DNA from 4 places in the Kitasatospora sp. NPDC096204 genome. Region 3 is predicted to be linked to each of the others. Evidence: riboswitches for the same ligand, from Rfam matches in the RefSeq annotation. Region 3 holds a riboswitch; each other region holds the start of a gene.
What was found. Region 3 has a riboswitch for cobalamin ahead of ACIQ87_RS04550 (ribonucleoside-diphosphate reductase subunit alpha). Riboswitches for the same ligand answer to the same signal wherever they lie in the genome.

Region 1: another riboswitch for cobalamin. It lies ahead of ACIQ87_RS27550 ((2Fe-2S) ferredoxin domain-containing protein); the one in region 3 lies ahead of ACIQ87_RS04550 (ribonucleoside-diphosphate reductase subunit alpha).
Region 2: another riboswitch for cobalamin. It lies ahead of ACIQ87_RS16295 (HoxN/HupN/NixA family nickel/cobalt transporter); the one in region 3 lies ahead of ACIQ87_RS04550 (ribonucleoside-diphosphate reductase subunit alpha).
Region 4: another riboswitch for cobalamin. It lies ahead of ACIQ87_RS13655 (cobalamin biosynthesis protein); the one in region 3 lies ahead of ACIQ87_RS04550 (ribonucleoside-diphosphate reductase subunit alpha).

The regions. Positions count from the first base shown of each region.
Region 1 is NZ_JBIWFT010000028.1:109,434-117,210, forward strand. It holds gene ACIQ87_RS27535 (hypothetical protein) at 1-2,153, shown strand, start outside; gene ACIQ87_RS27540 (hypothetical protein) at 2,150-2,827, shown strand; gene ACIQ87_RS27545 (hypothetical protein) at 2,824-3,021, shown strand; gene ACIQ87_RS27550 ((2Fe-2S) ferredoxin domain-containing protein) at 3,178-3,669, opposite strand; cobalamin riboswitch at 3,657-3,862, opposite strand; gene ACIQ87_RS27555 (hypothetical protein) at 4,100-4,747, shown strand; gene ACIQ87_RS27560 (phospholipase) at 4,895-6,556, shown strand; gene ACIQ87_RS27565 (helix-turn-helix domain-containing protein) at 6,623-7,618, opposite strand.
Region 2 is NZ_JBIWFT010000013.1:25,492-33,268, forward strand. It holds gene ACIQ87_RS16270 (Fpg/Nei family DNA glycosylase) at 1-46, shown strand, start outside; gene ACIQ87_RS16275 (putative quinol monooxygenase) at 215-541, shown strand; gene ACIQ87_RS16280 (AAA family ATPase) at 611-2,620, shown strand; gene ACIQ87_RS16285 (hypothetical protein) at 3,257-4,303, opposite strand; gene ACIQ87_RS16290 (ArsR/SmtB family transcription factor) at 4,354-4,737, opposite strand; cobalamin riboswitch at 4,819-5,033, shown strand; gene ACIQ87_RS16295 (HoxN/HupN/NixA family nickel/cobalt transporter) at 5,062-6,177, shown strand; gene rpmG (50S ribosomal protein L33) at 6,257-6,421, opposite strand; gene ACIQ87_RS16305 (M24 family metallopeptidase) at 6,686-7,777, shown strand, end outside.
Region 3 is NZ_JBIWFT010000003.1:252,738-260,514, forward strand. It holds gene ACIQ87_RS04540 (glycoside hydrolase family 26 protein) at 1-680, shown strand, start outside; gene ACIQ87_RS04545 (glycosyltransferase family 39 protein) at 677-2,356, shown strand; cobalamin riboswitch at 2,406-2,561, shown strand; gene ACIQ87_RS04550 (ribonucleoside-diphosphate reductase subunit alpha) at 2,753-5,158, shown strand; gene ACIQ87_RS04555 (ribonucleotide-diphosphate reductase subunit beta) at 5,179-6,174, shown strand; gene ACIQ87_RS04560 (ferritin-like protein) at 6,444-7,502, shown strand; gene def (peptide deformylase) at 7,586-7,777, opposite strand, start outside.
Region 4 is NZ_JBIWFT010000010.1:157,912-165,688, forward strand. It holds gene ACIQ87_RS13645 (putative cobaltochelatase) at 1-1,659, opposite strand, end outside; gene ACIQ87_RS13650 (cobyric acid synthase) at 1,656-3,170, opposite strand; gene ACIQ87_RS13655 (cobalamin biosynthesis protein) at 3,167-4,174, opposite strand; cobalamin riboswitch at 4,282-4,415, opposite strand; gene ACIQ87_RS13660 (alpha/beta hydrolase) at 4,783-5,889, shown strand; gene ACIQ87_RS13665 (hypothetical protein) at 6,659-7,777, shown strand, end outside.

The sequences.
Region 1 (7,777 bases), on a different contig from region 3:
TGCCGACGTGGGTACAGCCCGGGCAGGGTCACCGCTCGGAGTCGCCGGACGTCCCGCCGGCCCTGGTCGAGGAGGTTCCGGAGCGGCCCGCCACCCGGGAGGTGGCCCCGGGTATCCACACGGCTACCGGTTCGGTGGCGCACTTCTACCGGCAGGTCGACGTCGTCGTCGGCGGCGACGTCAAGCAGCTGATCCTCGAGACCCGCAAGCGCGATGTCCTTGAGGGTGAGGAACTGGACCGTGAGGTCTTCCTGGAGCAGCCGTTCGTCCGTGACGCGTGGGTGGACGCCTGGCGGGAAGCGCTCGACCCGGACACCGGCGGGGTGCGGGCTCCCGTCCTGGTCGTTGTCGCCCCCCGCGCGATCGGCGCCACCACCTTCGCGCTGCGCCTGCTGGCCGAGCACACCGCACCGAGCACCGCGTTGGTCAAACTGCAGGCGGACTGGAACTCGCCCAGCCGGCCCCGGCTTCCCTTGGAGGAGCGGCACGCTTTCCAGCTCGACCTCAAGGATCCGGACACCGACCGGGTCTCGGCCGACTTCCTCGCCTCACTGGGGAAGCACGCCGAGCACCTCGCCGGCTGTGGGTCCCACCTGGTGCTGACGGTCGCTCAGGACGTCTGGGACGTCACCAGCCTGGTCACCCGGCCGGGGGTGCAGGTGCTCCGCCTGACGGAGCCCCCCGCCGCCGGCGCGGTGGTGGACGCCCATCTTGAGGCCGGCGGCCACCACGAGCCGGCCAGGGCGATCAGGGCCTCCACTCAGGCCCGGTCCCAACTGCAAGGCCTGAACGCTGTGGAGGCGGTCCGGGCGGTCCGCCGGATCCTCGCGGTCTGGGAGGAGTACCACCCGGACCAGCAGGCTCCTTCCCTGCTCCGCAGCGGAGCGGACCGCGACGCGGCGAAGACGTTCGAGGGCCGTGTGCTCGAGGCGCTGTCGGACTGGCGTGGGGAGTTGGACGAGCTCTTCGGTGACCGCACCGCCGCCAGTGGTAGGACCGAGCGGTCGTTGGCGCTCGAGGACCGCTACTTGCTGCTCGCCCTGGCGGTGCGGCAGTCCGCGCCGGTGTCCCTGGTATCCGCCGGCGCGCGGGAGTTGCAGGCGGCGGTGGAGTCCGCGAACCGCGGCCCGACGACGGGGACGGCCGTCCAGGCACCGTTCGCGGGCCGCGGTCTGCGCCGCCGGATCCAGGACGTCGGTGCCGCGGTCGACGGGCGCGACGTGGTGTTCTTCGACCGGCCGGCCTACGGGCGGGCGGTGCTCGAGTACGTCTGGGACAACTACGAGGACATGCGTACGCCGCTGCTTGGCTGGCTCGCGAAACTCGCCGACCGGCCTGACCCGACGGACCCGACGGTTCGGATGCTCGCGTCGTTGGCCTTGCGCCATGGGACGAGGGAACACCTTAACAAGTTGGCCGAGTTGACCGAGCCGGACCTGCAGGGTGCCGTCCTCCGGGCCGTGGTACACGACGAGCACATCGGACGCATCGTCTGGGCCACGCTCTACCAGTGGGCCGACACGAACGGCAACGCGCCCACCGTGGTCGCTACCTGCCGCCTCGTCCTGGCCGACCCCGACGTCAGCTCCGCCGTTGCGAAGATGGCCGTGGTTCGGCTGCGGCGGGTGGCCCACACGACCACCGACCCGGCCGTCCGGCAGAGCGTGCTCGCGGCTTTCGAGGAGCTCGTCCACCGACCTGCCGGCCGGGACCGGATGGTCACCGAGGTTCGGACCTGGCAGCAGGCGAAGAGCTCGTCCCGGAGCGGGAGCCTGGCCTTCCTCGCCCTGATGTCGCTGGACACCCCGGGACTGCCGTGGCTGCTGTCCGCCGACCTGCCGGAGATCGATGTCCAGCGGGCCCTGACGGAGCTGCTCAGCAGCCCGGAGACGGCGGGCGAGACCATCCCGAGGATCACCGGCTGGATCCGCTCCTGCGGAGACGACGCCGACTCCGACAGCTACGTGCACCTCCGTGACCAGTTGCTCGTGCCGCTCCGCGGGCACCGCATGTTCCAGGCCGGGATGAACCTGATGCAGGCGCTCACGGGCTCCGTCACGGCGCAGGGCGTCAACATCGCCGAGGACTTCTACCAGCACCTGGTCGGCGCCCCGTTCCACAAGCTCTTCGGACCCGAGGGCACCGTTCGATGAGGTGGCCGTGGCAGCGGGCCGCGCGCACCATCGGTTGCCCGCGGCCGTGCCGACTTCCCAGCCTCGAAGCGGGCGTACCCTTCGAGGCGACCTTCACCCTGACCTGGCGACCCGCCTTGCGGCACCGGATCAATCTGGCGGAGCAGGTCCGCAGCGACCTCCGTGCCGCCGCCGCGGAAGTGACCGCCGGGTTGCAGCCGGACGACCCGCTCGGGGCCGAGGACACCCTCAACGCCGTCCTCGGCACGCTCGACAGACGGCGCAACCCCCACTACCGGTTGCTGTCCGCGAAGTTCACCCTCCGCTTGTCGCCCACCGTGCGGGAGACCCTGGCCGTCCGGCGGGCCGACACCGAACGGATCAGGCGGCTGGAGTTCCTCAAGACAGCCCTCTACGACCACCCGGACCTCGTGGTGATCGACCGCATCGAGGGGACCTCCGCGCTCCCGGACGAGGACCGGGTGGCCGACCTGCAACGGCTCTCACGCGCGATCAGGTCCTGCAACGCCTGGTGGCACCCGCTCCTCGAACAGTGGGAGGCGGTCGGCGCCGGATTCCAGGATCCGGAGACCCGGCACGAGGCCATGAAGGTCCTGCTCCGGCACTCCATCTCGGACTTGACGGCGGCCACCGCGCCGCAGGACCGGGCCGCCCCGGACGGACGGGCCGGATGAGGGCGTCCCTGTGGCGGGTCCTGCTCGCCCCGCGTACGACCCTGCGGGCGCTCCGCCTTCAGCGGCTCAGCCGGTCCCCGTTCGACTTCGACAGTGCCTGGCAGCAGGCCCGGATGCGTTGTGCTCCCGACGAGGTCGAGTACCTTCTCCAGCGCTGTGTCCAGGAGGCGAAGGCCCGCCGCCCCGACCCGTAGCACCCGGTTCGTCTGCCCCGGGAGAAGCGCGACGGCCGCGTCGGCCGGACACCGTCGGCAAGTGGCCGACTGGTCGTGTCCCGTTGTCGTGAGGCAACGGGACGGCCGGTGGGCCCGGGACGGGGTTCACCCCGCTCCCGTGCCGGTGGGTCGCGATCAGTCGTCGTGGTGGCCTGTCCGTTCTCTCCTGTGGCGGGGGAGTCGGTGGGACTCGACCGGTCGTCCGCCGGCGAGGTGCTCGGTGACGATGCGGTCGGCGACAGCCGGGTCGATCCTCCCGTACCAGATGTCGTCCGGCTGCACGCTGGCGACGGGCGCCTTGCAGGGGAACTGGCACCCCGTCTGGGTGACGAGCACGTCGTCGTCGCCGAGGCCTTGTTCGGTCAGTTTCCGTACCAGGGCGCGTAGTCCCTCCTCCGCGCCCTTGGCCGTGCAACGCGGGCCGCGGCACACCATGACCTGGTGCCGGTGGCCGGGCACCTCCTCCCAGGCCTCCGACGTGAGGCCGGGCTCCTGGCCGGTGACGGCCTTCGTCACCGCGGCCACCGCGGCGACCGCGTCCGGTGAGTCGGCGAGGCGGTATGGATCGAAACGGGTACGGCAGACCGCTGGGCAGATGTTCTCCAAAACCCTCGTGGCACATGTCACGCCGTGGCCGGTCTCCTGGCTTCCGCATCGACGCGCCGCGGCCGACCTTCCCAAGCGGCTCTCCCAGCCCGCTCAGTGGCCCTGACCGGGGGGAAAGCCGGTCAGCGAGGGCCGCGGTACTCCGCGGCAACAGTGGCGAGGGCCGCACCGGAATTCGACCGGTTTCCCGTACACCACGGCGCTGGCAAGATATCAGGGCTCGCGATCCTGCCGGCGAGCGGCCGGGCGGCGGGCGGTGGGCGGTGAGCGGCCGGGACCGCAGGGGCGGACGGGGGAGCCGCGGCAACCTGCGGATGCCCACCGACGCCGCGCGGGCGGGGCCGCACCGCGGCGGCGGTGGGTCATCTCGGTTCGACTCGGGAGGTCATCCCGGTTCGCAGGCCCCGGGAGGCGCGGTCGGGTGTCAGGGGGCCCTCCTACACTCCGGCCCATGGGACTTTCGATATCGGTGGGACTCCTCTACGACCAGGCGCGCAATGACGCGGAGGGGCTCGACTACCACCGCTCCGCCTTCGCCCGCCTCAGCCGGGCGCTCATGGCGGAGGGAATCAGCTGGCACGAGCCGGAGATGACCGATCCACCTCGTACGCCTACCTTCTCCGCCGGCTTCCCCTACGGGTACCTGACCCAGCTGCGCCGCATCCTGGTGCTCACGGACTTCGGCGAGCCCGTCACATCGGCTCTGGAGGTCAGCGAGCGCCAGTACGAGCGCGACTGCGAGAAGGTCCGGGACGAGATGACGAGGTTCGACTCTCATCTGCTCTGCCACTCCGACAGTTCCGGCTACTACGTGCCGGTCGACTTCGATGATCCGCTCTTCCTCCCTGACGAGGCGAACGTCGACGGCGCCGGCATCGTCGGCTCCAGCCAGCGCCTGCTGGCCGAACTCGCGGGTATGGCGTCGTCGATCGGCATCGAGCTCGACGGCAAGGGTGTTCCCTTCGACGCCGGGGCGGTCGGGCCGGCTGTGGACCTCGCGACGGACGGACCGTTCGAGACGGAGCGTTTCGCCTGGCGGCAGCTCCATCGGGCGTGCCTGGCGAGCATCGAGGGCGGCCACGCCATCGTGTTCCACTGAGGCCGGGGCTGCCGGGCTTCCGGCAGATGGTACGTCAGGCCGGATGCGCGGCCTTGATGGGACCCTGACAGCACATCAGGTTACTTTGAGGTAATTTAGCGGTGTCGTCCGGGTGAACGTCCCCGGCCCCGCATGAAGGACTCGCACGTGCTCTCTCACCAGTCCCGCCGTTCCGGCCGCCGTCTGGCCGGTTCCGCGCTGGCCCTCGCCGCCGCCGTCGGCGTGCTGCCCGTTGCCCCCGCGTTCGCCGCTCCGGCGCCCGCAGCGGACTCGGCCCAGGCCGACGGCACTCCCCACCTGGACGCCGTGGAGCGGACTCTGCGCCAGGTGTCGCCCGGGCTGGAGGGCGTGGTGTGGCAGCGGACGGCGGGCAACCGGTTGGACGCGCCGGCCGGGGACCCGGGCGGGTGGCTGCTGCAGACGCCGGGGTGCTGGGGGGACGCCTCCTGCACCGAACGGGCCGGGACCAGGCGGGTGCTGGACCGGATGCGGGAGAACATCTCGCGGGCCACCCGCACCGTCGACATATCAACTCTCGCCCCGTTCCCGGACGGTGGGTTCCAGGACGCCATCGTGGACGGCCTCAAGGCGTCGGTGGCCGCCGGGAACACGCCGCACGTGCGGATCCTCGCCGGGGCCGCTCCACTGCTCAACATCACCGCGCTGCCGTCGAAGTACCGGGACGACCTGGTGGCCCGGCTCGGCACGGCCGCCGACCGGGTGACCGTCGAGGTGGCCTCGATGACCACCGCGAAGACCGCGTTCTCCTGGAACCACTCCAAGTTGCTGGTCGTCGACGGGCAGAGCGTCATCACCGGCGGCATCAACAACTGGAAGGGCGACTACCTGGACACCGCCCACCCGGTGACGGACGTCGACCTCGCGCTGAACGGTCCGGCCGCCGCCTCCGCCGGCGCCTACCTGGACACCCTGTGGGACTGGACCTGCCGCAACAGCGGTGTCTTCTCGGCCGCCTGGTTCGCCTCCTCGAAGGGCGCCGGATGCACCCCCGACCTGGAGAAGCGGCTCAACCCGCCGGCCGCGCGGGTGCCCGCCGCCGGGACCGTGCCGGTGATCGCGGTCGGCGGCCTGGGCGTCGGGATCCGCGACACCGACCCCGCCTCCGACTACCGTCCGGAGCCGGTGGCCGGCGCCGACGACGTCACGTGCGGCCCGATCGGCCTGCACGACCGCACCAACGACGACCGCGCCTACGAGACGGTCAACCCGGAGGAGAACGCGCTGCGCGCGCTGGTCGCCAGCGCCACCAGCCGGATCGACATCTCCCAGCAGGACGTGACCGGCACCTGCCCGCCGATGCCCCGCTACGACGCCCGGCTCTTCGACCTGCTCGCGGGCAAGCTCGCCGACGGGGTGAAGGTCCGGATCGTGGTCAGCGACCCGGGCAACCGGGGCGCGGTCGGCAGCGGCGGCTACTCGCAGATCAAGTCCCTGAACGAGATCAGCGACACCCTCGCGGCCCGGCTCACCGCCCGCCTCGGCGACCCGGCCCAGGCCCGGACCGCGATGTGCCGCAACCTCCAACTCGCCCCGTTCCGCGCGGCGTCCACCCCCACCTGGGCCGACGGGCACCCGTACGCGCTGCACCACAAGCTGGTCTCGGTCGACGGTTCGGCGTTCTTCATCGGCTCGAAGAACCTCTACCCGGCCTGGCTGCAGGACTTCGGCTACGTCGTGGAGAACCGCACCGCCGCCGCCCAACTGGACACCCAGCTGCTCGCCCCGCAGTGGCAGTACTCGCAGGCCGCCGCGACCTTCGACTACAGCAGCGGCCGCTGCCAGGGCTGACGCCGTGAGAACGACGTGAGAACGACGTGAGAACGCCGCGGGCCGTCGGCGGATCACTCCCGCCGGTCAGGCACCGGCCGGGAGCCAGCCGCGCTGGACGGCGCGCACCCCGGCCTCGAAACGGCTGCGGGCGCCGAGCCGCTCCATCAGCTCGGTGGCGATCCGCCGCGCCGTCCGCGGCGAGACGCCCAGCCGCTTGGCGATCGCCTCGTCGGTGTGCCCCTCGGAGAGCAGCCGCAGGGCGGCCGACTCCTGGCCGCTCAGGCCCCGGGAGTCGCGCACGGCCTGGCCGCCGAGGGGCTGCGCGGCGTCCCAGACGTTCTCGAACAGCGCGCAGAGGGCCGTCAGCGTGCCGTGGCCGGTCAGCACCACGGCCGCCGCCGCCGTGTCGTCGCCGTTCACCGGGATGACGGCGGCGGCACGGTCGACCACGATCATCCGCGTCGGCAGCGACGGCACGACCCGCACCTGCCCGCCCCGCGCGGCGAGCCACCCGGTGTACGCGACGGTCGGCGCGCTGTTGCACACGCTGTCGAGGTAGACGGTACGGATCTTCACGCCGCGACCGAGCAACTCCTCGTCGAGCGGACGGGCCGCCTCGATGCTCTCCGGCGTGTGCCCGCCGTCCGGGGCGAAGGTCATCACCTCCTCCTTCACCTCGCGGGTGAGGGACGCCAGCCGGTCGCGGATCGCGTCCAGGCCGACCAGTTGCTCCACCCCGGAGCGCGCGGCGGCCGGCCGAAGGTCCGAGAAGTCGGCGATGAGCTGCGCCGCCGCGACGCGGGAGGCCTCGATCCGTTGCTGCTGGAGCGCCAGTTCGGCCTGCTGACGGGCCATCAGGACCTCCATGCCGACGTCCGGCGAGACCGCGCGCAGCGCTCCCTCCCGCTCGTGCGAGGGTCGGACCAGGGCGAGCTCGCTGAGCGTGTCCAGCGCCGAACGCACCCGCGCCTCGGGCAGCCCGACCGCTGCGCAGAGTCCCGCCACGCCGTCCTGAGGACGGGCCAGCATGGCCCGGTACACGGCTTCGGAAGTCGCGTCCAACCCCAGAATTGCCAGCATTCCTACCCCCCCGGTAGCAGTACTGCGAACGATGCGCGCATGATCATCGCACGGAGATCGGAAGCTGGACCAGGGGTGTGCGGTGGACCGTTCCGGCCATGGCCCGAACCGTCCCGGTCGACCCCCTGTGCGCCGTACACGCGGCCTGGGAGTCTCGTG
Region 2 (7,777 bases), on a different contig from region 3:
CGCCGCCCGCAACCTGTTCTGGTGCCCGACCTGCCAGGCGGCGTGAGCGGATCCGGCCGGGACGCGTGCCGCACCGTGATGCGCGCTACCTCGTGACGCGTGCCGCCCCGTGTCGTGGGCGGCCCCGCTGACCTGCGACGATGGGTGTCGCGCGCGCCGAGCCGCGTGTTCTGTCCGCACGGCCACGTGTGAACGTGGAACGAAAGGAAGCCCCATGATCTTCATTACGGTCAAGTTCCCGGTCCGCCCGGAGCGCGCCGACGACTGGCTGAGCCTGGTCGACGAGTTCACCCAGGCCACCCGTCAGGAGCCCGGCAACCTCTTCTTCGAGTGGTCCCGCAGCGTCGACGACCCCAACGAGTTCGTCCTGGTCGAGGCGTTCCGCGACGGCGACGCGGGCAAGGCGCACGTGGAGTCGGCGCACTTCACCAAGGCCATGGAGGAGCTGTCGTACGCGGTGGCCGCCAAGCCGCGGATCGTCTCGACCGAGATCCCCGGCATGGACGGCTGGGCGGAGATGGGCGAGATCACCCCCCGGTGACCTGAAGCTCCCTCCGGTCGGGTGCCCAGCCCGTAGGCTGGGGCCCGGCCGGTCGGAGGGAGCAGGCGGATGGAGCGGCGCGAGGTGTCCAACACCGTGTCGGGTGCCACGGTGGGCGGCCACGTGGTGCAGGCCGGGACCATCGGGTCGGTGCACTTCCACGATCGGGAGCCGCTGCCGAGGCCGCGTCAGATCCGCCCGCCACGCGGTCCCTTCGTCAACCGGGAGCCGGAACTCGCCGCGCTGACCCGGGCTCTGGGGCGGGTCGAGGAGGACGGGCTCGGGGTCGTGGTGTTCACCGGCCTCGGTGGGGTCGGCAAGACCGAGCTGATCGCCAAGTTCGCCAGGGACCACCGGGAGCACTTCCCGGGCGGGGACCTCTACGCCGACCTGAAGGCCTACCGGCACCACGGCGGGGTGGACCTGCCCGAGTTGCTGGCCGGCTTCCTGCGTGCCCTCGGCACCGAGCCCCCGGTCGTGGAGGCCGAGCGGTTCACGGCGTTCCGCACCGCCACCGCCGAGCGCCGGTGCCTGTTCTTCCTGGACAACGTCGAGCACGCCGCGGAGGTCCGCGCGCTGATCCCGTCCGGTGGACTGGTGGTGGTCGCGAGCCGGCGGCGGTTGCCCGCGCTGCGGACGGACGGTGCCGAGGTGTGCCGGCTCGGGCCGCTGAGCGCGACGGCGGGCGCCGAACTGGTGCGCGGCTGGGTGGGCGCCGCGCGGGGCACCGACGGGGAACTGGCGGAGCTGGTCGGGCTGTGCGGCGGGCTGCCGCTCGCGCTGAACGCGGTCGGGAGCCAACTGCTGGACCGGGACAGCCTGCCGGTCGGCCGGGTGGTGGCCGAACTGCGGGACCGGGAAGGCGGGTTGGCGATGCTGGAGGACGAGGAGAGCGATCTCGGCGCGACCTACGACCTGGTCTACGAGCGGCTGTCGGCGCGGGGCCGGGCGCTCTATCACCTGATCGGCGTACACCCCGGCCCCTTCGTGTCCGCCGAACTGGCGCGCGCGGTCGGCGTCGAGCGGGCCGAGCGGGCGATCGCGGAACTGCGTGACGTCCACCTGTTGGACGAGGTGGTGGACGACGACGAGGGTGAGAACCGCTACCGGGCCCACGACGTGGTGCGGCTGCACGCCTACGGCCGGACCCAGGAGCTGCCCGACCGCGGGGCCCTCCTCGCCGCCGTCGTGGCGTACTACCGGGGCCGGGCGTCGGTCGCCGACCGTGCGATGGCCGCGAAACGGCTCCGCCTCCAGGACCCGAGCGGTGACGAGCTGCCCCGCTTCCCCTCCGACACCGCCGCGCTGGAGTGGCTGTACGCCGAGCGCGCCAACTTCCGCGCGGTGCTGGAGTCGGCGGCCGAGCAGGGGTGGCACGGCGAGGTGTGGCGGCTCTGCGAGTCGCTCTGGCTGCTGTACCACGACCGCAAGCTCTACCAGGACTGGATCGCCACCCACCGGATCGGCATCGAGTCGGCGCAGTGGGACAACCAGCCCGCCGCCGTGGTCCGGATGCGCAACCAGTTGGCCCGCGCCTACTACGAGCGGAAGGAATTCCGGCTCGCCGCCGAGCAGTTGGCGCTCGCCACCGAGCAGGTGCCGCTGGTGGCCGACCGGCAGGTGCTGGGGGTGCTCTACGAGACGGACGGTCTGCTCTGCCTGGCCGACGGCCGTCCCGGCGACGCGGTGGAGCGGTTCACCCTGGCCCTCGCGGAGAACCGGGGTGACGACCACGGCGAGATCGTCCAGGGCTACAACCTGGCGCAGGCGCTGATCGCGGACGGGCGTGCGCAGGAGGCGCTGACCGTGCTGGCCGGGGCCACTGGCCAGGCCGAGCGGACGCGGGACGTCGACATGCTGATGAAGCTGCCGCTGGTCCGGGCCCGGGCCCACCGGGCGCTGGGGCAGCTGGACCTCGCCCTCGCCCAGGCCCAGGACTGTGCCCGGCGGGCCAAGCACCGGAGCCAGTACGCGAAGGAGGCGCAGGCGCACACCCTGCTCGCCTCCCTCGCCGAGGAGCGGGGCGACGAGGAACTGGCCGAGCGCAGCCGTGCGCGGCTGCGGGAGCTGCGGGGCTAGACGCGCCTCAGGGCCCGGTACGGAACGACACCCGGGTGCGGTGCTCGCCGGTGCGGACGGTGAGCCCGTGGTCGGGGAGGGCGGCCGGGGCGCCGCCTTCGGCGAGCCAGCAGGCCACGGCGGAGCCGAGCAGCAGCGGGTCGATCGCCGGGTCGGGGTGGTTCCAGTCCGGTTCGGCGCGGGCCTCCAGCAGCAGGCCGGTGCGCAGCCGGAGCAGGTGGCGGGCCGGGCCGAGGGCGGCCACCGCGACGGCGAGGCCGGGGAGTTCGGCGGCGGTGTCGGCGAGCCAGCGGGCGGCGGGGAGTTCGGCGTGCACCTCGGTGCGGGCGAGGACCTCGGCGGTGTAGCGCAGGGCGTCGCCGGGGTGGTCGTCGGTGAGGGCGTGGAAGCCGCGCGGGGCGTGGTCGTCCGGGTCGAAGGGGTAGCGCCGGAGGCTGACGTCGGTGCCCTCGCTCCGCCCCTCGACGTCGTACGCGGTGGGCCCCTCGGCGGCTGGGTGCGGGACGGGCCTGGGGTAGGGCGGCAGGGCCGGTTCGTCCCGGGGTTCGTCCAGCTCCTTCAGGAAGGAGTAGAGCAGGGGGCGCAGCAGGCGGGCGGACTCGCCGCGGTGGGCGAGCGACCGGTCGGTGATGCCGCTCAGGTCGGCCGGCTCCCGGGCCAGGGCCAGTTCGAGCTGGGCGGTGAGGTCCCCGTCGGGGTCGAGGACGGGTGCGGCCTGGCCGAAGGCGTAGCTGGGGGAGCGCGGGTCGAGTTCGGCGGCGCCGGTGGCGACGAGCAGGGTGCGGTTCGGTGGTCCAGGGCGGCGCCGTAGACGGTGACCGAGCCGTGGTCGCCGATCACGCAGTCGGCGGCGACCAGTGCGGCCTGCCAGCCCTGGTGGGGCGGGATCAGGCGCAGGCCCATCCGGCGGGCGGCGGCGAGCAGCGCCTCGGGGTCGTGCCGGCTCCACACGTTGGGGTGCAGGACGACGGCCACCGTGTACTCGTCGGCGGGCAGTTGGCGGACCAGCCGCTGGGGCAGGTCGGGGTGGCGGCCGAATAACGAGTGCTCGCTCCAGGTGGAGCTGACGACGACGAGCCGTCGGCCGCCGACGGCGCCGAGCGCCGCGCGGTAGCCGTCGCGGGAGCGCCGGCTGCCGAGCATCCGGTCGAAGCACGGGTCGCCGACGACCCGGGCGACGTCCAGCGCCTCGGGGCAGGAGTCCCGCAGCCGGTCCAGCTGCTCGGGGTGGGAGAGGCCGAGGACGTCGACGAACACCCTTCCATGGTGGGTGAGTTCGTTGCGGGACAGGCCGGCGGCGCTGACCGTGTCGCCGGTGGACTCGGTGACCAGGCGGTTGTAGCCGGCGCCGTGCGGGAGGACGACGAGGCGGGCGTCCAGGCGGTGCATGGAGGAGTGGACGGCGCAGGCGACGGCCAGGTCGAAGCGGCGGCGGACGGCGTCCTCCCAGTCCAGCACGGTGAAGCCGGACAGGCCGTGCAGGTACTCGTCCAGGGCGCGGTCGGCGAAGGCGGAGCCGGGGTTGACGGTGAAGTAGCGCTCGATGCCGTCCGGGCTCAGCAGGGTGAGGACGTCCAGGACCCGGGTGGCCGAGGTGAGGGTGCGGGCGACCGCCAGCACGCGTGCCCTGACCGGTCGGGTGTTCCAGCGGTCGGCGGGCCAGGCGTGGGGGTGGGACGGCACACCATGATCGTACTCATCCGGCCGGGCCGCGGCGCGGTTCCGAGCGCCGGTCAGCCCGCCGCCGCGCTGGGCTCGTGGTGCTCGGCGGCGGCGCACTCGTCGAGCAGGGGGCGCATGGCCTCGTCCACGAGCCGGTAGCGCACCACTCGTCCGTCCCGGTCGCCGGTGACCACGCCGGCCGTGCGGAGCAGCCGCAGGGCCTGGGAGACGGCCGGGTCGCGCATGCCGGTGGCGACCGCGAGATCGGTGACGGCGAGCGGCCCGGCCCGGTGGAGGGCGAGCAACAGGGAGAGCCGGCCCGGGTCCGCGAGCAGGGAGAACCGCTCGGACCAGGACCGGACGTGGGTGCGGTCGCCGATCGCGGCGATGGCCTCGCAGACCCGGTGCCCGTCGATGGTGCGGTGGCCCGCGCGGTCCTCCGGTACGAGATGCATGCGGACATTCTCGCAGGCGGGGGCCTGTGATCCTGGACACCTGCGTAGGTGCGCAGCCTTGCATGGGTCGGGGCGGGGCCCTACGGTGTTCCCCGCCGTGGTGCTCGGGAAGACCGGTGACGGACCCTCAGGGGTCCCAGCCCGGAGCGGCCCTCGCCACTGTGATCGGGTCGCTCCTCCGCCTACGGAGGAGCGTCGTCCGTACCCATGAAGCCACTGGGCGCCTCGCGCGCCTGGGAAGGCGGGTACGGGTGTTCCCGTCAGCCAGGAGACCGGCCACGGCATCTCACGAGGTTTTCCACGAGGTGCTGGAGCGTGATCCGCATGACCCTGCCCGAAACCGTTTCCGCCGGGCCCGAACCGGGCCCCTCCGTGCTGCCCGCCTTCAGATGGCGGCGCGAGGACACCGTCCGTACGGCCGGGCTGATGGCGGTGATCGTGGCCATGCACGTGGTGGCCTTCGGCACGCTGATCTTCCTGGTCGCACCCGAGCGGTACGCGGTCGGTACCCAGGTCTTCGGGGTGGGCCTGGGTATCACCGCGTACACCCTCGGCATGCGGCACGCCTTCGACGCCGACCACATCGCGGTGATCGACAACACCACCCGCAAGCTGATGGCGGACGGCAAGCGGCCGGTCTCGGTGGGCTTCTGGTTCGCCCTCGGGCACTCCTCGATGGTGGTGCTGATGGCCGCCCTGGTGGCGGGCGGCGCGCAGCTGGCGAACACGCTGATGGACGACGAGTCGGCCACCCACAAGTGGCTGGGCATGGTCGGCACGACGGCCTCCGGCGCCTTCCTCTACCTGATCGGCGCGCTCAACCTGGCGGCGCTGCTCGGCATCCTCAAGGTGTTCCGCTCGATGCGGGCCGGGCAGTTCGACGAGAAGGAGCTGGAGGCGCACCTCGACTCGCGCGGCTTCATGGCCAGGGTGCTGAACCGGGCGACCCGTTCGATCACCCGGCCGGGGCAGATGTTTCCGGTCGGCATGGTGCTGGGCCTGGGCTTCGACACCGCGACCGAGGTCACCCTGATGGTGATGGCCGGCTCGGGTGCGGCCTCCGGGCTGCCGTGGTACGCGATCGTCTGCCTGCCGCTGCTGTTCGCGGCCGGGATGAGCCTGTTCGACACCCTGGACGGGACGTTCATGAACTTCGCGTACCAGTGGGCCTTCGCCAACCCGGTGCGGAAGGTGTACTACAACCTGACCATCACCGGTCTGTCGATCGCGGTGGCCTTCGTCATCGGCACCATCGAGCTGGTCGGGGTGCTGCACGAGAAGCTCGATCTGACCGACCCGGTCACCGGGTTCATCGCGGACATCTCGCTGGACAACGTCGGCTACGCCATCGCCGGGCTGTTCGTGGTCGTCTGGGCGATCGCGATCGGGTACTGGAAGCTCGCCCGGGTCGAGAAGCGCTGGACGCCACGGAACCCGTGACCGGGCCGGCTGCCGGCCTCCGAGCAGGCGGAACGGCGCCACCCCGAACCCGGGGCGGCGCCGTTCGGCGCGTGCGGGGTCAGCGCTCCTCGCGGAAGTCGACGTGCCGGCCGGCGGCGGGGTCGTACTTGCGCAGGACCATCCGGTCCGGGTCGTTGCGGCGGTTCTTGCGGGTCACGTACGTGAAGCCGGTGCCGGCGGTGGAGCGGAGCTTGATCACCGGGCGCAGTTCGCTGCGGGCCATCGGGTCCTCCTGGGGCCTGGGTGTCCGGCCCCGGGTGTCGGACCGGGACCGGGTGCCGAAATGGAAGTCGTTTTCACTGGAGGAGAACGCGGGCCTGGCCCTGCCCATTCCCGGACGCCGGGGCCCCGGGGCGCCGCCGAAGAGGGCGCGGCGGGTCGGGGAGCGGGGCACGGCGCGGTCGCGCGGGGGCGTGCAAGGGGCACCGGGGGTTCTGTCGGGGGCGCTCGGCGGGCGGTTCGGGCCGGGGGTTCGTAGGCTCGACGCATGGCGGATGCGTACGCGGGGCGGCGGGAGCGGGTGAGGGAGCACTGCGGTGCGGCCGGGGCCGATGCGGCGCTGATCACCCGTGCGGCGAACGTGCGGTACCTGACGGGCTGCGCGCCCTGCGGGGCGAGCCTGCTGCTGACCAGAGAGCGGGCCCTGCTCGCGCTGCCGGACGACCTGCCGCCGGACGACACCGGTGAGCACCTGATCGCTCCGGACGTCACCCGGCTGCCGGTGGCGGCCGGGACGGACACCGCGCTGGCCGCCGCGTCGGCCGCCGCGCGCTCGGGGGTGGCGGGCCTCGCGGTGGAGGAGCACGACCTGACCGTCAGCCGGCACCGGGCGGTCGGCGGCCTGACCGAGGGGGCCCGACTGGTGGACCTCGGCCAGACCGTGGAGCGGCTGCGGGTGGTCAAGGACGAGCACGAGATCGCCGACCTGCGGATCGCCGCCGAGATCGCCGACCAGGCGCTCGGCGAGCTGCTGGAGTCGATCCTGGTCGGCCGCACCGAGCGGCACCTGGCGATGGAGCTGGAGCGCCGGATGATCGACCACGGCGCCGACCGGGCGGCCTTCCCGGTCTCGGTCGGTACCGGCAGCCACTCCGGCCAGGCCGCCCACCAGCCGACCGACCGCCGGGTGGAGGAGGGCGACTTCCTGACCGTGGTGATGGGCGCCCAGTACCGCGGCTACGGCGTCTCCACCGCCCGCACCTTCGTGATCGGCGCCGCTCCCGCGCCCTGGCAGGTGGAGCTGCACCGGCTGGTCTTCCGGGCCCAGCGGGCCGGGCGGGAGGCGCTCGGACCAGGGGTGGAGCAGTGCGTACCCGACCGGGCCGCCCGGCAGGTCCTGGAGGCGGCCGGCCACACCGAGGCCTCCCCGCACCCGGTGGGCCACGGCATCGGGCTGGAGATCCGGGAGGCCCCGCGACTCGGTCCGGCGGACATGGGTAAACTGGACAGCCGCGTACCGGTCACCGTCGGCCCAGGGGTCCACCTCCCGGGCAGGGGCGGGGTCCGGATCGAGGACACGCTCGTCGTGCGCCCCCTCGAAGAGGGCGGGCCCGAGCTGCTCACCATCACCACCAAGGAG
Region 3 (7,777 bases):
GGATCCACGAGGCCGGGGCTCTGCCCTTCATGGCCTGGGAGCCGCACGACCGCTCGCTCGCCTCGATCGCGGCCGGCGACACCGACGACTACGTGCGCGGCGTCGCCAAGGCCGTCGCCAAGCTCAACCTACCGATCGCCATCAGCATCGCCCACGAGATGAACGGCGACTGGTACCCGTGGGGCCGTCAGGCCACCACCCCCCAGGACTTCGTGGCCGCCTGGCGCCACGTCCACGACCTCTTCGACCAGGCCGGCGCCACCAACGTGATCTGGGTCTGGAGCCCCAACATCACCGACCCCGCGCCCAACACCCGCCTGGCGCCGTACTACCCCGGCGACACCTACGTCGACTGGGCCGGCATGACCGGCTACTTCACCCGCACCGGGCCGAAGACCTTCGAGACCCTCTACGGGCCGACCATGGCCGAGATCCGCACCTTCTCCGACAAGCCCTTCTTCATCAGCGAGACCGCCTCCGAGCAGGGCAAGCGCCAGCACGCGGACATCGACCAGCTGTTCTCCGGGCTGGAGGCACACGACGACATCGTCGGCTTCGTCTGGTTCAACATCGTCAAGCGGGCGGACTGGCGGGTCGAGGCCGTCCCGGACACCCTCGCCGCGTTCAAGCAGCGCGTGTCCGACCCCCGTTACGGCTTCGACATCCGGAACCCCCGATGAACACTGATTCCGACTTCCCTCCCGTCCCGCGCAGCCGCTCCGCCCACGGCAGCCCCGCCCACGGCCAGACCACCGAACCGGAACCCGACCCCACCGGGTCCCGCACGGCCGTGGCGGTGGACAACCCCGACGGCGTCGACCTCGCCCCGTACACCATCCCACCGGTCCCCGCGATCGGCTGGGACCCGGGCGCCAGCCCCCGCCGCCGCCGGATCGCCCTCGGCCTGCTGGGCGCCGTCCTGACCGTCCAGGCCGCGCTCTCGCTGCGCCTGCTGGCCGCCGCGCACCCCGACGAGGCCGCCGCCATGGTCGCCGGGCGCCAACAGCTGGCCCACCTCCTACACGGCACCCCCGTCACCACCGACCTGGTCGACCGGGTGCACGGCTCACCCTGGCTCTACCCACCACTGGCCGGCGCCGCCGCCGACGCCAACGGCATCTGGGGCACCCGGCTGCTCAGCCTCGGCTTCGCGCTGCTCACCACCGTCCTGTTGTACTCGCTGACCCGGCGGCTGTTCAACGAGCGGGTCGCCATCTGCGCGATCGCCGTGTACGCCGTCCTCCAGTCCACCGTCGTGGTCGGCTTCTACGCCGCGCCCGAGTCCCTCGCCGTCCTGCTGGTCGCCCTCGCGGCCTGGACCACGGTGTTCACCGCGAGACGCCATCCGGCCCTGGCTCTGCTCGCCGCCCCGCCCACGGCGCTGGCCTGCACCGTGGCCTACTCCGCGGCCTTCGCCGTCCCCGCCCTGATGGCCCTCGCCTTCGCCTGCGCCCGGCCGTACCACCGGGTCGGCCCGGCCGGCCTTCGCGCGCTGCTGGCGGCGCTCGGCACCCTCGTCCTGCTGCTCCCGTACGGCACCCTCGGCAAGGTCGCCGGGTGGTCACCCTCGCACGGCAACGCCCCCGGCTCGGCCGGCTCGATCCTGGTCGCCACGCTCCAGTGGGCGGGCCTCTTCACCGTCCTCGCGGTGGCCGGCACCATCGCCTACGCGCGCCGCGAACAGATGAACGAGCACGACGCGCCGGAGAGGGACGCCGTCCCCACCACCCGGGGCCTGCGCGCCCTACTCGGGGCCACCCTGACCGTCACCGCGCTGCTGGTCCCCGCCGCCCACCTGTGGACCGGCACGTCCGGCGCGCTGTTCCGCCACCTCGGCTACGGCATGCTGCTCGCCGCCCCGCTCGCCGGGGTCGGCCTGACCCGGCTGGTCGGCGCCCACTTCCGCCATCCCCAGCTCGGCATCCTGGCCTGGGTCGCCCTGCTCGCCCTCGGCCTGGAACAGTCCGCCCTGCGCTACCAGAACGGGCCCGACTCCGGCCGCCTGCTGGCCGTCCTGGCGGCCCACACGCAGCCCCAGGGCCGCTATCTCACCGAGGTCGACGGACTCGCCGAGTACTACCTCGGCAGCGTCTCCAAGCCCGAGCAGTGGGTCTCCGCGCGCACCGGCACGGAGTACCGCGACGGGGCCGGCGTCCAGCACCACGGCGACGACGGCAGCGTGGCCGCGATCCGGGACGGCTGGTTCACGATGGTCGTCCTCGACAGCACCGCGCCGAGGGCCACCGACCGGGCCGTGAGCGAGGCCCTGAGCACCGCCGGGCACTACCGGCTGGTCGCCCAATTCACCTCGCCGACCGGTGATTCGAGTACGTACAAGGTCTATCTCAAGCACTGACCGGCCGCCCGTCCCACGCACATCCGCGACACGACAGGCACAACATATGGTGCCACCACAGTCCGGCGGCACTACATGTATGCTCGCTTCTGCTGTCGATGCAGGGGAACCCGGTGCGAATCCGGGACTGCCCCGCAGCGGTGTGCGGGCGGCTCCAGCAGCCGTACCGCGAGTCCGATGACCTGCCGCCAGCGTGCGCCACGGCCCTCCCGCAGAGGCCGCGCCGGCACGAGCAGTACCCCTCCGGGCCTCGCGGGCGGGCCGGGGAGTCACCGTCGCGCGACGCCATCTGCGTTCGTGCCGTGCTCCCCTGCCCCGATCGGCCCGGTGGCCCCCGATCACCGCCGCCGATCGCCGCCAGGAGAGAGCGCCTTGACCACCGCCGCCTCAGCCACCCTGCCCGCCCAGGGCACCGGTACCGCCTTCACCGACCCGACGGTCTCCGACCCCGGCGGCGCCCTGCTGCGGCTTCTCACCGACCGCAGCACCGACCTCACCGAGGTCGACCCCGGCCATGTCGCCGCGGCCGCGCTGCGCGGCCGCCACGCCGGCTCGGACTTCGCCGAGCTGCGCGGGCTGGCCGTGGACGCCGCCGCGTCGATGATCGCCGAGGACCCCCAGTACTCGAAGCTGGCCGCCCGCCTGCTCGCCCTGGAGATCGTCGACGAGGCGAACAGCCAGGGCTCGGTGTCCTTCTCCGCCTCGATCGCCGTCGGCCACGCCGAGGGCCTGATCGGCGACACCACCGCGGACTTCGTCACCAAGCACGCCGCCGCCCTGGACGCGCTGATCGACACCACCGGCGACGACCGCTTCGAGTACTTCGGCCTGCGCACCGTGCAGTCCCGCTACCTGCTGCGCCACCCGATCACCCGCAAGGTGATCGAGACCCCGCAGCACTTCCTGCTCCGCGTCGCCTGTGGCCTGGCGGTCGGCGACAGCGAGCAGTCCGTGCGCGAGGTGGCCGAGCTGTACGGCCTGATGAGCCGCCTGGAGTACCTGACCTCCTCGCCGACGCTCTTCAACTCCGGCACCCGGCACCCGCAGATGTCGAGCTGCTACCTGCTCGACTCGCCGCTGGACAACCTGGACTCGATCTACAACCGCTACGCGCAGATCGCCCGCCTCTCCAAGCACGCCGGCGGCATCGGCCTGTCCTACTCGCGCATCCGCTCGCGCGGCAGCCTGATCCGCGGCACCAACGGCAAGTCCAACGGCATCGTGCCGTTCCTGCGCACCCTCGACTCCTCGGTCGCCGCCGTCAACCAGGGCGGCCGCCGCAAGGGCGCGGCCTGCGTCTACCTGGAGACCTGGCACGCCGACATCGAGGAGTTCCTGGAGCTCCGCGACAACACCGGCGAAGAGGCCCGCCGCACCCACAACCTCAACCTGGCGCACTGGATCCCGGACGAGTTCATGCGCCGGGTCAACGCCAACGAGGACTGGTCGCTGTTCTCCCCGGCCGACGTGCCGGAGCTGGTCGACCTGTGGGGCGCCGACTTCGACGAGGCCTACCGCAAGGCCGAGCAGGCCGGCAAGGCCGTCCGCACCATCCCGGCGCAGACCCTGTACGCCCGCATGATGCGCACCCTGGCGCAGACCGGCAACGGCTGGATGACCTTCAAGGACGCCTCCAACCGCGCCGCCAACCAGACCGCCCTGCCGGGCCGCACGGTGCACTCCTCCAACCTGTGCACCGAGATCCTGGAGGTCACGGACGACTCCGAGACCGCCGTCTGCAACCTGGGCTCGGTCAACCTGGGCGCCCACGTCGCCGTCGGCGCCTCGGCCGACGACCTGATCGGCGCGATGGACTGGGACCGGCTGGACGCCACCGTGCGCACCGCCGTCACCTTCCTCGACCGCGTGGTGGACATCAACTTCTACCCGACCACCGAGGCCGGGACGTCCAACTCCCGCTGGCGGCCGGTCGGCCTCGGCGTGATGGGCCTCCAGGACGTCTTCTTCAAGCTGCGGCTCGACTTCGACTCGGCCGAGGCCAAGACCCTCTCCACCCTCATCGCCGAGCGCATCATGCTCACCGCGTACGAGCGCTCCGCCGACCTGGCCGAGCAGCTCGGCCGCCACGAGGCGTACGGCGAGACCCGCGCCGCCCGCGGCGAGCTGCACATCGACCACTTCCCGACGGCCGCCCCGCAGTGGGCCGACCGCTGGACGGCGCTGCGCGCCCGGATCGCCGAGACCGGCCTGCGCAACTCGCTGCTGCTGGCCATCGCGCCGACCGCGACCATCGCCTCCATCGCCGGCGTGTACGAGTGCATCGAGCCGCAGGTGTCCAACCTGTTCAAGCGCGAGACGCTGTCCGGCGAGTTCCTCCAGGTCAACCCGTACCTGGTGCGCGAGCTCAAGGATCTCGGCGTCTGGGACCAGCAGACCCGCGACGCCCTGCGCGACGCCAACGGGTCCGTCCAGGAGCTGAACTGGCTGCCGGCCGAGGTGCGGTCGCTGTACCGCACGGCCTGGGAGCTGCCGCAGCGCGCCCTGATCGACCTGGCCGCGGCCCGCATGCCGTACCTGGACCAGAGCCAGTCCCTGAACCTGTTCATGGCGGCGCCGACCATCGGCAAGCTCAGCTCGATGTACGCCTACGCGTGGAAGGTCGGTCTGAAGACCACCTACTACCTGCGTTCGCGCCCGGCCACCCGCATCGCCCAGGCCGCGTCCGGCACCGCCCGGGCCGCCGCGCCGGTGCCCGTGAACACTCCCTCCCTCACCCCGGAGCAGGAAGCCGCCATCGCCTGCTCCCTGGAGAACCCCGAGTCCTGCGAGGCCTGCCAGTGAGCACCCCTGAAGACCGCAAGATGCTGCTCGACCCCGGCTTCGAGCTGACCCTGCGCCCGATGCGCTACCCGTCGTTCTACGACCGGTACCGGGACGCCATCAAGAACACCTGGACGGTGGAGGAGGTGGACCTGCACTCCGACGTCGCCGACCTCGCCAAGCTGAGCGAGGGCGAGCGGCACATGATCGGCCGCCTGGTCGCCTTCTTCGCGACCGGTGACTCGATCGTCGCGAACAACGTGGTGCTGAGCCTCTACAAGCACATCAACTCGCCCGAGGCGCGGCTGTACCTCTCGCGGCAGCTGTTCGAAGAGGCCGTCCATGTGCAGTTCTACCTGACGCTGCTGGACACCTACCTGCCCGACCCGGAGGACCGCGCGGCCGCGTTCGCGGCCGTGGAGAACATCCCCTCCATCGCGCAGAAGGCCAAGTTCTGCTTCAAGTACATGAACGCGGTCGACCACATCGACTCGCTGCAGACCAAGGAGGACCGCCGCGCGTTCCTCCTGAACCTGATCTGCTTCGCGGCGTGCGTCGAGGGCCTGTTCTTCTACGGCGCGTTCGCCTACGTGTACTGGTTCCGCAGCCGCGGCCTGCTGCACGGCCTCGCCACCGGCACCAACTGGGTGTTCCGCGACGAGTCCATGCACATGGACTTCGCGTTCTCCGTGGTGGACACCGTCCGCGAGGAGGAGCCCGACCTCTTCGACGACGAGATGGCCAAGCAGGTCACCGAGATGCTGGAGGAGGCCGTCGAGGCCGAGCTCCAGTTCGCCCAGGACCTCTGCGGTGACGGCCTGCCCGGCATGAACACCGCCTCCATGCGCCAGTACCTGGAGGCCGTCGCCGACCAGCGCCTGGCCCGCCTGGGCCTGCCGATCCGCTACGGGTCGACCAACCCGTTCGGTTTCATGGAGCTCCAGAACGTCCAGGAGCTGACCAACTTCTTCGAGCGCCGCGTGTCGGCGTACCAGGTGGCCGTCGAGGGCTCGGTGTCCTTCGACGACGACTTCTAAAGAAGAGCGAATGACAGTGGTGCCCCGCACGGCGACAGCCCGTGCGGGGCACCACTGTCGGTTCGGTCGGCCGAGGACTCCCCGCGATCTCTCCGGGCAACCCCGGCACCGCCTGCCGATGATCCCCTCGGCCACTCCAGGACGTCCCCCTGACGGCTCCCCGCCCCGGCCCGTCCGGATGAATCCCGGGCCCGCACCGGCACGACGCGCACACGCACCACCGGCAGGCGGCTACGGTCCGGCGCACAGCCGAGCGAAAGGGGAACACCGTGGCAACGACCGGAATCCTGGACTACGAGAGCGACGCGATCGTCCAGCTCATGAGCATGGCCGAGGAGGACTGGGGCGAGCAGGAGCTCAAGGACGCGCTGCAGCGGGCGATCATGCTGGAGCTCTCCACCATCCCGCCCTACGCCACCGCGCTCTGGTCGATCACCGGCCAGGACCCCTCCCAGCCCGTCCGCCACACGATCCGCGAGATCGTCTTCGACGAGATGTCGCACTTCGGCCTGGTCTGCAACATGCTCACCAGCATCGGCGGCACCGTCGTCCTCACCGACCCCGCCACCGTCCCCAAGTACCCGGGCGAACTGCCCGGCGGGGTCAACCCGGGGCTGATCGTCTCCCTCGGCGGGCTGACCCGGGAGTCGGCGTACCTCTTCTCGGACATCGAGAAGCCCGAGAACCCGCTCGCCTTCGCCGCCGACGGGAACACGATCGGCGCCTTCTACCAGCGGATCGCCGATGTCTTCCCGAACTTCGCCCACCTGCTGACCGGGCAGAACCAGGTGACCTTCCCGCTCGGGTCGAGCCACGGCGCCGGCAACGACATCGTCGCGATGAACACCATCGACGACGTCCTGAAGGCGATCGACATCATCCAGACCCAGGGCGAGGGCACCACGGCCTCCCCGGACAACCCGTTCCCCGGCGCCCCGGGCGAACTCGCCCACTACTACGCGTTCAAGGAGATCGCGGTCGGCAAGAAGCTCGTACAGGACCCCGTGACGGGGAAGTTCGACTTCACCGGCCCCGACGTCCCGCTCCCGGACACCTCGCCGGTCGCCCGGGTCCCCGCCGGCGGCTGGGCCAACGACCCCGCCAACGCACCCGACCAGTCCACCGCCGCCGCCCTGCTCGACTTCAACACGGCCTACAGCGCCATGCTGACCTCCCTCGAACACGCCTGGGGCGGCAACCCGAACGAGCTCTTCACCGCGATCGGGAACATGAGCGACCTGGCGGACGCCGCACGGAAGATCAACGCCGTCAAGCTCCCCGCGGACCCCAACTCCACCTACGGCCCGGAGTGGCTCTTCGTCCGGTAGCGGTCCGGGACCGGGGAAGAAGGCCGAAGGCCGGCGCGGGGTGGTCCACCCCGCGCCGGCCTTCGGCGACTACCGCTCCGCCGTCACGCGTTCGGCACCGTCGCGTACTTCGGGGTGCCCTCGGCCATCTGCCGCAGGGCGTCCTTGCGGTCCCGCTTCGACAGCTTGTCGATGTAGAGGGTGCCGTAGAGGTGGTCGGTCTCGTGCTGCAGGCAGCGGGAGAAGAAGCCGGTGCCCTCGACGCGGATCGCCTTGCCGTCCTTGTCGACGCCGGT
Region 4 (7,777 bases), on a different contig from region 3:
CTTGTCGCGGCGCTGGTAGGCGTCCATCAGCAGCGACAGCACCGCGCCCTTGACGGCGGTCATCCGCTGCCGGGCGGCCATCGAGCCGGAGGCGTCCACCACGAACAGCACCAGGTTGGACTCCCGTCCCTGGCGCACCTGTTCGCGGAAGTCGTCCTTGCGCAGCAGCAGCGCCCGCCCGCTGCGCCCGCGCGTCGCCTGGTGCGGCGCGGCGGCCTGGAGGGTCGCGGTCAGGTGCAGCCGGGCGAGCGCGCCCTGCGGGCGGCGGGCGCGGATGGTGTGCCCGCCGGTGGTCTCGGCGGGGGAGCGGCGGCCCTGGGCGCCGTGCCCGGTGCCCTTGACGGTGAACAGCCTGGTCCGGAACGGGTCCCCGGCCGCGACCGGCGCCGACTCCCGTGCGGGGGCCGGGTGTTGGGCCGGTATGGGCGGCTGCGTGGGCGCGTCGGCACCCTCGGCGGCGGGAGCCTCGGGTGCGGGAGCTTCGGGAGCGGGCGCCTCGGAGCCGCCGTCGGACGGCTCGGGTGCGCCACCGCCGTCAGGGCCACCGCCGTCGGGTCCGCCGTCGGGGCCGTCGTCCTGCGGCCCCCCGTCCGGCCCGCCGTCGCCGTCCGGGCCGGGCCCGTCGCCCTCGGGCTCCGGATCGTCCTGGGCGTGCTCCTCCAGCGTGCGGTCCAGCTGCTCCTCGTCCAGTCCCGGCGCGTCGAAGGGGTTGCGACGGCGCCGGTGCGGCAGCGCCAGCCGGGCGGCCCGTCGGACGTCCTCCTCCAGCACCTCGGTGCGCCCGTCCCAGGCGGCCAGCGCGACGGCGGTGCGGGCCATCACGATGTCCGCGCGCAGCCCGTCCACCTCGAACGCGGCGCACACGGCGGTGATCTGACGCAGAGCCACATCGGTAAGCTCGACGGCGGGCAGCAACTCCCGTGCGGTGGTGATGCGTTCGGCGAGCGCCCGTTCCTCTCCGGCGAACCGCGCGGCGAAGCCGGCCGGGTCCGCGTCGTACGCCAGCCGGCGGCGGACCACCTCGGCGCGCTCGACCGGGTCCCGGGTGGCGGCGATCTCGACGGTCAGGCCGAACCGGTCGAGCAGCTGCGGCCGCAGCTCGCCCTCCTCCGGGTTCATGGTGCCGACCAGCAGGAACCGGGCCGCGTGCCGCACCGACACGCCCTCGCGCTCGACGTACGAGCGCCCCATCGCGGCGGCGTCCAGCAGCAGGTCCACCACGTGGTCCTGGAGCAGGTTCACCTCGTCGATGTACAGCACGCCGCGGTGCGCCCTGGCGAGCAGTCCGGGCTCGTACGCCTTGACGCCCTCGGCCAGCGCCCGCTCCAGGTCCAGTGAGCCGACGATCCGGTCCTCGGTCACGCCGACCGGCAACTCGACCAGCTGGGCGGGGTGTTCGGACGCGGACGGGACGGCGTGCGGCCCGTCCGGGCACTGCGGGTCGGGTGCGGCCGGGTCGCAGGCGAAGCGGCAGTCGTCCACGGTGGCGATGGACGGCAGCAGGCCGGCCAGCGCGCGCACCATCGTCGACTTCGCGGTGCCCTTCTCGCCGCGCACCAGCACGCCGCCCACGGCCGGGGAGACCGCGTTCAGCAGCAGCCCGAGCCGCAGGTCGGCCATGCCGACGATCGCGGTGAACGGATAGCGGACGTCGGTCATGCGTCACTCCCAGGGGCCCCGGGCGGGAGGAACGGCAGCGATCCGGCCGCCGGCACCCCGCCCTCGATCAGCTTCCACAGCGCGTCGGTGTCCGCGTGCTCCTCGATCAGGTCGCCCAGCCGGTCCAGCCGGGCCTCGCGCGCCGCGGCGAAGGAGGTGTCCGGCGCCGGGACGAACGCCCGCCCGGACAACTCGGCGACTTCGCACAGGAGTTCGCGACGGAATCCGTCGTTCTCCAGCGCGCCGTGCCAGGTCGTGCCCCAGACCGCGCCCACCCGGCAGCCGTCCAGGAAGGCGTCCCCGCCCTCGACCGTCACCACTCCGTGGTGGATCTCGTAGCCCTCGACCCGCTGCCCGTACGCCTCGCCGACGGGGCGGGCCAGCACCTTCTCGGCGCCGAACCGCACGTGCGTCGGCAGCAGCCCGAGGCCCTCGACGGCGCCCGCCTTCGACTCGACCTCGTCCACGATCGAGTGCGCCAGCATCTGGTAGCCGCCGCAGACCCCGAGGACCGGCAGGCCGGCCGCCGCGCGCGCCCGCAGGGCCGGCTCCAGGCCGCGCTCGCGCAGCCAGGCGAGGTCCGCGACGGTGGCCCGGGTGCCGGGCAGCACCACCAGGTCGGCGTCGGCCAGCTCCTCCGGCCTGGTCGCCCAGCGCACCAGCACGCCCGGCTCCTGCGCGAGCGCGTCCACGTCGGTGAAGTTGGACAGCCGGGGGAAGCGCACCACGGCCACCCGCAGCACGTCCGCGCCGAGCGGCCCGGGCCCGTCCGCCCGGTCCACCACCGTGGACAGGTCCAGCGAGTCCTCGGCGTCCAGCCAGAGCCCGGGCAGCATCGGCAGCGTGCCCAGCACCGGACGGCCGGTCAGCTCGCGCAGCATGTCCAGCCCGGGCGCCAGCAGCCGCGCGTCGCCGCGGAACTTGTTGACGAACCAGCCCGCCACGTGCCGCTGGTCCTCCGCCGACAGCAGCGCCAGCGTCCCGTACATCGCCGCGAAGACCCCGCCCCGGTCGATGTCCCCGACCACCACCACCGGCAGGGCGGCGGCCGTGGCCAGGCCCATGTTGGCGATGTCACGGTCGCGCAGGTTGATCTCGGCGGGCGAGCCCGCGCCCTCGCAGACCACCACGTCGTAGCGGCGGCGCAGGTCGGCCAGGCACTCCAGGGAGCGCTCCAGCAGGACGGGCTTGCGCTCGCGATAGTCCAGCGCGCCCACCTCGGCCACCGGTCTGCCGAGCAGCACCACCTGGCTGCGGCCGTCCGCGCCCGGCTTGAGCAGCACCGGGTTCATCGCCGCCTCCGGCTCCACCCGGGCGGCCTGCGCCTGCATCGCCTGGGCGCGGCCGATCTCGGCGCCGTCGGAGGTGACGAAGGAGTTCAGTGACATGTTCTGCGCCTTGAACGGCGCGACCCGCACGCCCTGGCGGGCGAGCCAACGGCAGATCCCGGCCGTCACCACGCTCTTGCCCGCGTCCGAGGTCGTCCCCGCGACCAGCAGTGCGTTGCTCATCCCCGTCCCCTTCTCTTCGGCGACTTCCGCTCCAGCAGCACCCGCAGCAGGACGTGCCCCGCGACCGTCGTACCCAGCGCCAGCGCGCCCACCCGCCGGGAGAGCGCGCAGGCCCGCTCGATGTCGTCCACCGTCACCGGCCGGAGCTCCGCGCCCAGTACCGGCCGGTTCTCCACACGCTCGCCGTACCGCAGCGCCCCGCCCAACCGGACGCCCACCGCGCCGGCGAACGCCGACTCGGCCTGGCCCGCGTTCGGGCTCGGGTGCGCGGAGCCGTCGCGCCGCCAGACCCGCCAGGCCGTCCGGGGCTCGGGCGCGGCGGCCACCGTCAGCAGCGCCGTCAGCCGGGCGCCGGGCCAGCCCGCCAGGTCGTCCAGCCGGGCCGAGGCCCAGCCGAACCGGGCGTAGCGCGGCGAGCGGTGGCCCACCATGGCGTCCAGGGTGTTCACGGCGCGGAAGGCGAGCAGGCCGGGCGTGCCGGCCAGGGCGCCCCAGGTCAGCGCGTTGACCACGGCGTCGGCGGTGTTCTCCGCCACCGACTCGACCACCGCCCGGGCGATCTGCTCCCCGTCCAGCGCGCTCGGATCCCGCCCGCACAGGTGCGGCAGCCGTTCCCGGGCGGCCGTGAGGTCGCCCGCCGCCAGCGAACGGCCGATGGTGCGCGCCTCCCGGGTCAGCGAGGTGCCGCCGAGCACCGTCCAGGTCGCGGCCGCCGCCAGCGCCGCCCGGCCCAGCGGGCGCCGGCCCACCGTACGGTCCAGGGCGAGCGCGCCCGCCGCGACCGCGCCCACGCACAGCGCCGTGTACCCGGCCCCGGCGGCGCGGTCGTCGCGCCACAGCCGCCGCTCCAGCCGGGTCGCGGCGCTGCCGAAGACGGCCACCGGGTGGCCCCGGCGGGGGTCGGCGAAGCGGGCGTCGGCGGCGTAGCCCGCGACGGCGCCGAGCGCGAACGCGGCGGCGCGGGTCAGCGGGCGCGCGGAAGGGGAAGACGCGGGCGGGGTCATCGGTCGCACGGCGGAGGGCAGCTCGGGGTCGGGCAGGGCGGGGCAGCCTGCATCGCGTGCGTGTCCTCACTCAGGGTCCGCGCCCTGGATCGACGTGACGGCGGCGAGAGTCTCCTGGCTTCCGGGTCGAACGCACCCTCGGAGCCTTCCAGCGGCCGTCGACGGCCCGCCGTGGCGATGTTCCGAGCGTGCTCCCCGGTGACAGTGGCGGGACCGCGCCGGACTTCCACCGGCTTCCTCTCCATGCCTCCGTTTGGCCCCAGGATCCCATCACGGGCCCGAACCGGGAGTCAACCGAGGTCACGGAGGGGTTGGTCACACGCGGACGCCGCTGACGCCCCGTGGGGCCGGTCGGCGCGGCGGGCCGAGGACGGGGTCTGCCGCTGCCCTCGTCCGCTGCCTTCGCCCTCCCGGGGCCGGCCGTCCTTACCGTCCTCACCGTCCGTCTCCGGCGCCACCTCGGCAGCGCGGGGCCGCCGGCTCCTCGGCAGGGCCGGCCCGCCGCCCGGGTGACCCGGACGGCCCAGCCCGGTGGCCGGGCGGGCGGGGCGCCGGTGAACTGGTGCCCGAACACCGTCCGGTCCGTGAGCAGGAGAGCGGGGAGCGAAATGCGTTGGGGAACCGCAGCCGTCGTGGCGGCCGCCGCGGTCGGGGCCGCCGTGCTGGTGATCGGCCGTCGGGCCTCCGAGCGGATGGTCCGTCCGGTGACCACCGTTCAGGAGTCCGCTCCGGTCGTCGTCCGCGGCCTCGCCCCCGGCCGGGTCACCTTCACCCGCGGCCCCGGGAGCCTGCGCCCCGGCCGCTGGGCGGTCGAGTGGGCGGACGGCGGGCACGCGGTCGTCGAGGAGATCCTGCACGGCGACGAGCAGGAGGTCACCCGCCGGCTGGTCCGCGCCGACCGGGGCACCCTCGCCTCCGGCACCGAGGTCCGCTTCACCCCACGGGTCCACCTCGGCGACCCCACCGAGGCGCTCGGCCTCGCCTTCGCCGACACCGCCGTCGACGGCGAGCTCGGCGCCCTTCCCGCCTGGCAGCTCGACGGCAAGCGCGGCACCTGGGTGATCCTGGTGCACGGCCCCGGGGCCGACCGCCGGCAGACCCTTCCGGTGCTCCCCGTCCTCGACCGGCTCGGCCTGCCCGCCCTCGCCGTCACCTACCGCGGCGACCGGGGTGCCCCCGGCTCCCCGGACGGGCTCAGCCACTTCGGCGAGACCGAGTGGCGCGACGTCGAGGCGGCGGTACGGCTGGCGCTCGACAGCGGCGCCGGCAAGGTGATCCTCTACGGCTGGTCCCTCGGCGCGACCATGGTCCTCCACACGGCGGCCCACTCCGCCTGGTCGCACGCCGTCCGCGGCCTGGTCCTCGACTCGCCCGTGCTCGACCTCCCGGCGTCCGCCCGCCGGGACGCCGCCCGCTCCGGCTTCCCGGGCGTCGCGGCGGAGCTCGGCGCCCTCGCCGCCGAAGGCCGGACCGGCGTCGACCTCGCCGACTTCGGCCGCATCGCCGAGGGCGCCGACCTGCGGGTGCCCACCCTCCTCCTGCACAGCCCCGAGGACCGGATCGCCCCCTTCGGCACCGCCGAGAAGCTGGCCGCCGCCCGCCGCGACGTGGTCAGCCTCCAGGCCTTTCCCGGCGCCGACCACGCGACCCTCTGGAACAGCGCCCCCGAGCGCTACACCGAACTCCTCCGGCGCTGGCTCACTCCGTTGCTCTAGCCGCCTTCCGCGCGAGCCGTTCCGCGCGAGCCGTTCCGTGCGAGCCTTTCCGCGCGAGCCGTTCCGTGCGAGCCTTTCCGCGCGGGTCCTGCCGTTCGATCCGTTCCGCGTGAGCCCCCCTCTCACCGCGCCGGCGCTTTCGGCCGGGTCCCGTCGGTTTTTCCGTTTGTCTTCCCCCGTCCACGAATGAACGTTTCTCTCATTCCGTCGAGCGCGCACGAGAAGTCGGCCGGCCCGACTTCTCGTGCGGCACGATCCCCCGCCCCCGCCCTCCATCCGTCCGGATTCGGGCTGGACAGCCCGGCCGGATGTCGGGGGAGGGGATTGCCCGCGCGAAATCCGGCCCGTCGTCAGGGGCAAGAATTGGCCCGGGCTCTTACCCCCCACCCGTACGCACGGTGACCGGTCGAGCATTCCCGGCAACCGGGGCGCCCGGGATGGCATGGGCAGGCCATACGATTCCGGCCAGGCGGTTTGCCGCTGTTGCCCGATCTTGCGGAGGTGCCACCGCCGCTCGCCCGGTCGTACGGACAACCGGATGTGACAGAAGGCCGGTACAAGGGGAAGACTGCTCGACGTGACGTCTCGGAACCCGCGCGACCGTGATGCCCCGCTCCCGCCGACGATCGGTACCGGTGCGACGGTGACCCGTCTCCCCGGAACGGCCCAACGGCCCGCCGGTGGCAGGCCGGGCGGGGCGGGTGTCCCCCGTAACGGAGTACCCCGGCGACGGGGACCGGCTCCGGCTCCCGGGCGGGGTCGGGTTCCCGTGCCGGAGGGCTTCCCGGCACCCGCCGAGCTGGCGCCGCTGGCCCGCCGGATGCTGGTGGACGCCGTCCGGGTCGCCCGCTGGGCCGGCGAGCTGGCCGAGGTCGACAAGCGCGGCGAGCTGCTCCCGGAGGACGCCCGTGCGGCGGGCCGGGCGCTGGCCATGACGGTCGGCGCCGCCACCAAGGCATGGGGTCGGGCGCTGCTGGTGGGTCTGGTCGAGGCCCGGGACGGCGGAGCCGGCCCCGGCTGGCGCCTGCACGCCTGGGAGCACGACGACGAGGCCGTGGTGCGCGGCTGGTCGGCGCTGTTCGACGCCTGGACCCTCCTCGCCCCGGTGCCGCCCGCCGCGCTGCGCGGCGTGTTCGCCGTACTCGCCGGGCAGGCCGTGGACCAGGCCCCGCAGCTGCTCTCCTTCCTGCACCTGGTGGACGGCCCGGTCGCCGAGAGCGAGCTGCTGGAGCTGCTGCGCCGCGGGCTGGACGAGCGCCGGGTCGGCGCGGGCCTCGGCGGGCCGGGCCTGTCGCCGGTGCCGCACGCGGCCTCGGCCGTCTCCGCCGTCCGCGGCACCTGCCGCGCGCCGCAGATCGACACCCCGGCCGCGCCCTCGGACGTGGCCGCCGTCCTGGACTGGATGCTGGACGGCCTGGCGGCGGTCGGCGCCCTGGTGCGCAGGAACGATGCCGCGGAGCTGTCGCCGCTCGGCCACTGGGCGGTGCGGGCCAAGCTGGAGGAGATCTGCACGGTCGCCCAGACCGCGGCCGGGCACATCGAGCAGAGTGCCTTCGAACTGTTGAACGCCTGCGCCGACTACTCGCCGGGCCCGGCCCGCGCCGAGTTCCGCGCCTGGGTCGCGGCTCGTCCGGCCGACCGCGCGGTGGGCGAGCTGCTGGAGGCCGCCCGGGGCGACGACGCGCTGGTGCGCGGGCTGGCCTTCGAGGCGTTGCGGGTGGCCGGGGGGCCGGCCGAGCAGGCGGTGCGCGCGGCGGTGGACGCGCCGGTGTTGCGCCCCTACGCGCTGCTGTGGCTGGCGGAGCGCGCGGACGAGGGCGTCTCCCCGGCGGACGTGCTGGGTGCGGAGGATGCGGCCTGGCTCTGGGTGGACACCGCGGCCGCAGTG